Regions from separate parts of the Comamonas sp. DB36 genome, predicted to be linked through region 2. Evidence: riboswitches for the same ligand, from Rfam matches in the RefSeq annotation. Region 2 holds a riboswitch; the other holds the start of a gene.
The links. Region 2 has a riboswitch for ZMP and ZTP ahead of ACSVDO_RS08785 (hypothetical protein). Riboswitches for the same ligand answer to the same signal wherever they lie in the genome.

Region 1: linked by a shared signal. The riboswitch ahead of glyA (serine hydroxymethyltransferase) and the one ahead of ACSVDO_RS08785 (hypothetical protein) in region 2 are both predicted to bind ZMP and ZTP.

Annotation. Positions count from the first base shown of each region.
Region 1 covers NZ_CP196631.1:1,410,591-1,413,962, forward strand. The annotation lists gene nrdR (transcriptional regulator NrdR) at 1-255, opposite strand, end outside; gene glyA (serine hydroxymethyltransferase) at 285-1,532, opposite strand; ZMP/ZTP riboswitch at 1,566-1,729, opposite strand; gene ACSVDO_RS06785 (lytic transglycosylase domain-containing protein) at 1,801-2,640, opposite strand.
Region 2 covers NZ_CP196631.1:1,907,635-1,911,006, forward strand. The annotation lists gene ACSVDO_RS08780 (alpha/beta hydrolase) at 78-935, opposite strand; gene ACSVDO_RS08785 (hypothetical protein) at 1,025-1,420, opposite strand; ZMP/ZTP riboswitch at 1,623-1,703, opposite strand; gene ACSVDO_RS08790 (hypothetical protein) at 1,962-2,384, opposite strand; gene ACSVDO_RS08795 (hypothetical protein) at 2,377-3,087, opposite strand; gene ACSVDO_RS08800 (cyclic-phosphate processing receiver domain-containing protein) at 3,159-3,372, opposite strand, start outside.

The sequences.
Region 1 (3,372 bases), 500 kb from region 2:
ATCGACCTGTTCGGTGCTCACCGGACGCTTGCGCAGCGCCAGCGAGAACGAGCCGCTGAGCTTGGCGCGCTCGTACTCTATGCGCCGGCCGTCCTTCTTGACGATGGCCGGGAAGCTGACTTCCGGCCGCTCGTACGTCGTGAAGCGCTTGTCGCAACCGCCGCACTGGCGGCGGCGGCGGATGAAGCCGCCGTCTTCCGCCTCGCGGGTCTCGACCACCTGGGTGTCAGGATGGCTGCAGAAAGGGCACTTCATGGCTCAGGGCGGACCGAATAGCGAGAGGCTTAGTCGCGGTAGACGGGGAAACGCGCGGTCAGCGCCGCGACCTTGGCGCGCACCGCGGCCAGGTTGGCTTCGTCCGTCGGGTTCTCCAGCACGTCGGCAACCAGATTGGCCGTCAGGCGGGCTTCTTCTTCCTTGAAACCACGCGTGGTCATCGCGGGCGTGCCCACGCGGATACCGCTGGTCACCATCGGCTTTTCAGGATCGTTGGGGATGCTGTTCTTGTTGATGGTGATGTGGGCCGCGCCCAGAGCGGCTTCAGCGGCCTTGCCGGTGATGCCCTTGGCGCGCAGGTCGACCAGCATCACGTGGCTTTCGGTGCGGCCGGAGACGATGCGCAGACCGCGTTCGATCAGCGTTTCGGCGAACACTTGTGCATTCTTCACGACCTGGGCCTGGTAGGCCTTGAACTCGGGCGTCAGCGCTTCCTTGAAGGCCACGGCCTTGCCAGCGATGACGTGCATCAGCGGGCCGCCCTGCAGGCCGGGGAAGATCGCCGAATTGATGGCCTTCTCGTGCTCGGCCTTCATCAGAATCACGCCGCCGCGCGGGCCGCGCAGGCTCTTGTGGGTGGTGGTCGTGACCACGTCGGCGTGGGGCACGGGGTTGGGGTACACACCCGCGGCGATCAGGCCGGCGTAGTGGGCCATGTCCACCCACAGGATGGCGCCGATTTCCTTGGCAATCTTGGCGAAGCGTTCGAAATCGATGCGCAGCGCGTAGGCCGAGGCACCGGCAATGATCAGCTTGGGCTTGTGTTCACGCGCCTTGGCTTCCAGGGCGTCGTAGTCGATCTCTTCCTTGGCATCCAAGCCGTAGGAAACGACGTTGAACCACTTGCCCGACATGTTCAGCGGCATGCCGTGGGTCAGGTGACCGCCTTCTGCCAGGCTCATGCCCAGGATGGTGTCGCCGGGCTTGAGGAAAGCCAGCAGCACGGCCTGATTGGCCTGGGAACCGGAATTGGGTTGCACGTTGGCGGCATCGGCGCCGAACAGCTGCTTGACGCGGTCGATGGCGAGTTGCTCGACCACATCGACGTTTTCGCAGCCGCCGTAGTAGCGCTTGCCTGGATAGCCTTCGGCGTACTTGTTCGTGAGCTGGGAGCCCTGGGCTTCCATCACGGCAGGCGAGCAGTAGTTCTCGCTGGCGATCAGCTCGATGTGATCTTCCTGACGCTGGTTTTCGGCCTGGATGGCGGCAAACAGTTCGGGGTCGGCTTTTTCAACAGTGATATTGCGGTGGTACATGGCAGTCCTATGAACTTGTAGTCCCTTGAGGCCAAGGGCTGCCCAGGCGAACGGCGGAACGCTTCAGGCGGGATCCGTTATGCCTGGGCGGTACGCTCCCCGGTGGTTCACGGATGACATCCGCTGGTTTCCACGTCAGCGGCAGTCCGGTCTTTCGACCTACTGGACTGCGCCTATCGCCAGTTGCGTACCCCGGTAGTGTAGCTGAGCCCAGATGCCCGTGCGGCAAAGGGCCTGCTGCGAATGCGCGCAGCGCGGGGTACTTCGATCAGAGGTTGGTGTTCAAAGCGACCTGTTCGCCGGCGCTGGCGACAGGTTCGGCCGCGGGGGCGGCCAGGGGAGCGGTCTGCTTGACGGTGAGCAGCGGCTGGGCGGGGACGACGGCAGGGACAGGGCGCAGGCCCGCGGCCTGGCGCAGGCGGTTGTGCTCGGCGAGCACCTTGGCCGCATAGCCGCCGTCGTTGGGCAGGTTGGCGGCGCCGACATAGTGGCGCAGGCCGCCCTCGACCGAGCCCGCGCGCGCAATCGCGTCCTTGAGCACCTTGACGCCCACGCGCAGGTTGGTCACGGGGTCGAAAGCTGCGAGGCGGCCGCCGAAGTTTTCATACTTGTCCGTATGCACGCTGGTCATGACCTGCATCAGGCCCTGGGCACCGACGGAACTTTGCGCAAAGGGATTGAAGCTCGATTCGATGGCCATGATGGCCAGGATCAGCGTCGGATCGATCTTGTTGCTCTGGCCCAGCGAGTAGGCTTCGGAGACCAGCGCGGCCAGCGGCTCGGGCGCGACGCGGTACTTCTTGCTGAGCCAGAAGGCGACAGCGGCCTGCTCGCGCGGCAGGTCCTTGGGATTGCTCGCCGTGGCGCGATCGATGGCATCGGGCTCGGTGGGCATGTCGATCACGGCCACCTGGCGCGCCTGCAGCCAGTCGCGCAGATGGGCTTCGCCTTCGAGGCGCAGGTCGGGGCGGGCGAACAAGGTGATGGCCACGAAGGCCACGGCCAGGCCCAGCAGGGCAAAGCCGTTGTGGGTGATATCGAGAAAACCGTCGGTCACATCGGACGCAAAGGTTCGCACTCCAGCGAAAGCTTTCGCTAATGCAGGCATATTGATTCCTTTCAAGAGGCGTCACCCCGCTTTGCTGACCCGTGAGGGGGCATGGGGCGAACGCCTAGATTGGCGCGCTGCAATCCTTGGGTACGGTGCCGGAAAGGCATCGAAGGAAGTGGTCTGAGCACTTGCGTGCAGCGAAGAGAGGGTCTCTTTTTCGAGAATGGCGGATTCTAGAAGTTCACCTAATGCTAAGTCAATACTATAAAAAATAGTTGTTAGATTTAAAATGCATATAAAAAGCTGTATGGAAACGCATATTTCCGGCGTTTTGTCCCCTGGAATTTTCGGATTGACAGCTGTTTGTGACAGTCCTATTAAGTTTTTTGGATCATTGCAAAAACTCATTGGATTGCTGCATTGCAGCTCGCTTATTCTGTACCTGACTGCCATGGCAGTTGACTGCTGGAAGAGCGTTTAAAGGCGGAACGGCACTTAATCTGTCAGTTCCTGTCCTTTGACTGTCTCCTAAGGCCTCCAGGGAGCAATCGATGCTTCCACGCAACCAGGACCATCCTCTCCCGGTTGCAATCCCCACGGCACAGGACTTGGAGCCTGCCGTAAAGCCCGGTCATCGGCCCCGCCGCTGACCGGGCTTTCTATTTGTGCAGTTCGCAATGCAGCTGGACCGGCAGCCCGGCCCTGGGATCGAGATGCTGCCGTTGGGATGCCTGCATCTGGGGGGCGCCGCTCTTACTTTTGCTCACTCTGGTTTTCTGGTGCAATGGC
Region 2 (3,372 bases):
TGCGGTCCTATCGTCACTGACGGCTTTCGACTGTGGATTCAGCCGGCCGATGCAACCCAAAGTAGTCGGTCATCAGGTCACTTCCAGAGCTCCCGAAGAAACCTCGCCTGGCGGTCTAGTACTTGGTCCCGCGCTGATTTATCAAGCACGTGCCCCTGGCCCGCAAGAGCTATGAGTTCGCAATGGCTGGCGACACTCCGCGCTCGGTCGCAGAACGCCCGACTCCTATCAATAGGTGTGGTCTTATCGACGTCTCCCTGCATGATGAGGGTGGGCGCGATGCTCTTGGTTAAGGTGTGCATGGGCGACAAGGACGAGGGTTTGCCGTGTCCTTTCATCAGGTCACGAAATAACCCGTCGGCAACGGCATCCACTACGGGCGAGACTAGAAGCAAGGCGTCAGGGCCGTCATTGCCAGTGCTGCCGTCTACAGAATTGCAACCGACCGTCGCCGCAGAAGCCACAAGTTGACCGCTCGACGAAATTCCCCACAGGGCAATCCGCGATGGAGCGAGACCAAGCCTGTCTGCATTCTTCCTCATGAACGCGAGTGCATGGCACACATCCGAGAATGATTCGACTGGCGAATTCGTTGCGTCTGCCAATCTGTATTCAAGAACTACAGATACGAATCCCTTGTCTGAAAAGTACCTCGCCGACCTGAAGAGTTGCTCAGGGCTGCCACGCGTCCATGCGCCGCCTTGTACAAAAAGAATGGCAGGCTGCGCGCTACCTGAGGCGGCCTGCGGCGGAAACTCGAATACTCGAAGGTCGCGGCCCGCGATGTTTCGGTACACCGTGCCACTAGGTGTCGCAAGCTGTTGCGTAGGCTCTTCGGTAGCTCGCGCGAACGTAATTGCGGCAAAAAAACCAAGCGAGATTGCGCAGATGCGGCGCAGTCCGCACGGTTTCCAAGATCGCTTGCTTTCCTGCATGGAACGTCTCCTAATAGCTCGCCGTCAGCAGACGCTCTCCGAAGACGACTATCGACTGGTTGATGCCGCTCAGCCTATTCCCATACCTGTCATTCGTCTTTTCCCAAAGTCGGGCTGGGGGAATGGCACCGCTTGAAGCCAATAAGATACTGGTAGTAAGGGCGGGCCATGATCTCATCCAAGGATTCAACAGCTGGCCTACCAATGCGTCCGGACAGATGCAGAAATAGGTTGTTCCCCACACAAACCATCACATGCGCGCCCCATGCCTCGGGGCGGTCGTGCACCATCGCGATGTCAAACGTTTGGGGTGGAGCAACTTCGTAGGTGTACTCCGTATCCTCCCACAAATTGCTGGAACGCAAGTTACCAATGGAATACCCGTGCTCACGCAGAAACTCATAGGCGTACAACTGGCAGTTGGCACCACCGGTAAAGCCGCTCACCCCTGGGGCGCCGGGATACCGATCGAAGTTGAAAGGCACATCGTAGAATCGCGCCGGCACTCTAATGGGCGACCTATTTAAGTCAAGTGACTCAGGCGAACAGAATTGAGGAATGCACATGCCGGTCATTGCAAGCTTCAATTAAAAAATAGGCAATGACGTACATGGATCGGGGTGTAACAAGCGGTCTGGAGTGGCGTAGAGCCAGAGGCTTTGGTCATCGGATCTCCTGGGAGGACTATCAAGATGCCCAGGCGATCGGCTCAACGTAGGTCATGCTCCCCGATGGTGCTCCATCATTTCGCCAGTCACATGACACCATCAGAATACGTGATTGCAAATAGCATGACAAGCGGGTCCTCCTGGCTGACATTTGCCGGCAAAAGACTACGCAGTATGGAATTCGAATGCCTGCTACAGCGCAAGTTGAGCAGCGGGGGTGACCGGCCGCTCCTGGCCGATCGCGGCTGTCTTGAAGGGCTCGGCCCGACCCAAAGCCGTCGCCTGCGGGATACATTCAAGGGTCGCAGCTGGCCGGATTGAGCAAGATAAGTGCCCATGCGGAACTGGTCGACCATGGTTACGGCGCATGCTCCCAATCTTTGGGCCTTGTTCGCACAAGAACGAAGATCCCAAGAATGGTGCCGATAGGCACAGCGAAGAGCAGCAAGAAACCAAGAGTGCGAGAGAGCGAGCGTCCCCATGCCTGACCAGTACTAACACCCCGCAAAGCTACAAGATGCAAAGTCGGGAGTGCTGCGAACATAGCAAGAAGAATCAGAATACCTGTGGTATCGGATTGATCGCCAGCTAAATACACGGTGCAGATGAATGTCGCGATAAGCCCATAGAAGATGACCAAGCCAAGATGAATGCGAGCTAAAGACCGATTCATTTTTCCTCCGTTGACGATTTTTTTGATTTTGGCCGATTTCAACGGTGCAGAAGAGTGGTTTGAATCGCACTGGGTGCGATTCACCCGGAGCGTGGCGTCTTCATGCAATTGCCTCCGAGGTCTTGCCGACGGTATCCAGCTGAGTGGGAAGATGTTCGCGAATGACCGGAGCCCACTTACGCCAACTGAAGAAGGCGCTCGGGTGTCGAATGAAGAGTAGCTTGAGCACGCGGCCCTCGTCGACGACAGTAATCAAACGCGGCCGCGTCCTACCAACCTTCGATGGCAGGGGGCTCTGTTTGAGGAATGCTCCGCGCAGCTTGATGGCTTCCACTAGCGCGCCCATCTTCTTCGCTTCAAGTCCATAAACAATGCCTTGGTCAATCGCCATCAAGCGGGACAGGTCAAGAAATTCCTGCCAGCCTTTCAGATATTGGTTATGGCACGGCCGCTTCTTAATGCACTCGAGAGGCTGCAACACCAGGTTGTGGTATGCCACCGATGACCAGAACGCTCGTTTTTGGCCCTCGCTTGGCTGGGACGCACAGTAAATCGCTCGCTCGATATTGCGAACATAGGGGGAGTCGCGCCGATAGTCGAGGGCGTGACGGCGGTGTGTCTCCCGCAGGCCATCGGTTCGCTGGTAGCGCGCAACGAACCCGTCCCCCCAGTTGTAGACGCTCTCGCCGAGCAACATCGTCCGGACCTTAGAGGTTGAGAAATCCTTCCCGACCCAAGGCCACCAAGGTAGATTTGGCCGGCCGGCAAATGTCGTGTCGAAGGAGGCATCCAGCAAATTATCAAGTTCCATTATTCAAAAAGTTGCGAGCGGGTTGACGACTGCTCGGTAACTTGCACTCCTGCCCGCATTTTTTTCGTCGCCTAAGAAATTCGTGGATTGGACATAGATTTTTGGAGGTTTGAGCTACGTAGTGCCACGGCCTCCTCGATCCACAAAATCATATCGTAGCCCGTGCCTCGGCTTTCGTTGCCCAGATCATGATCCAGGCGAATCTCGTTACCGGCACCGGTTTCAAGGAGTCTGATTTCCTCATCGGGCCCAGAATGCACTGGTGCCAACCTTCTGGTTCCAACC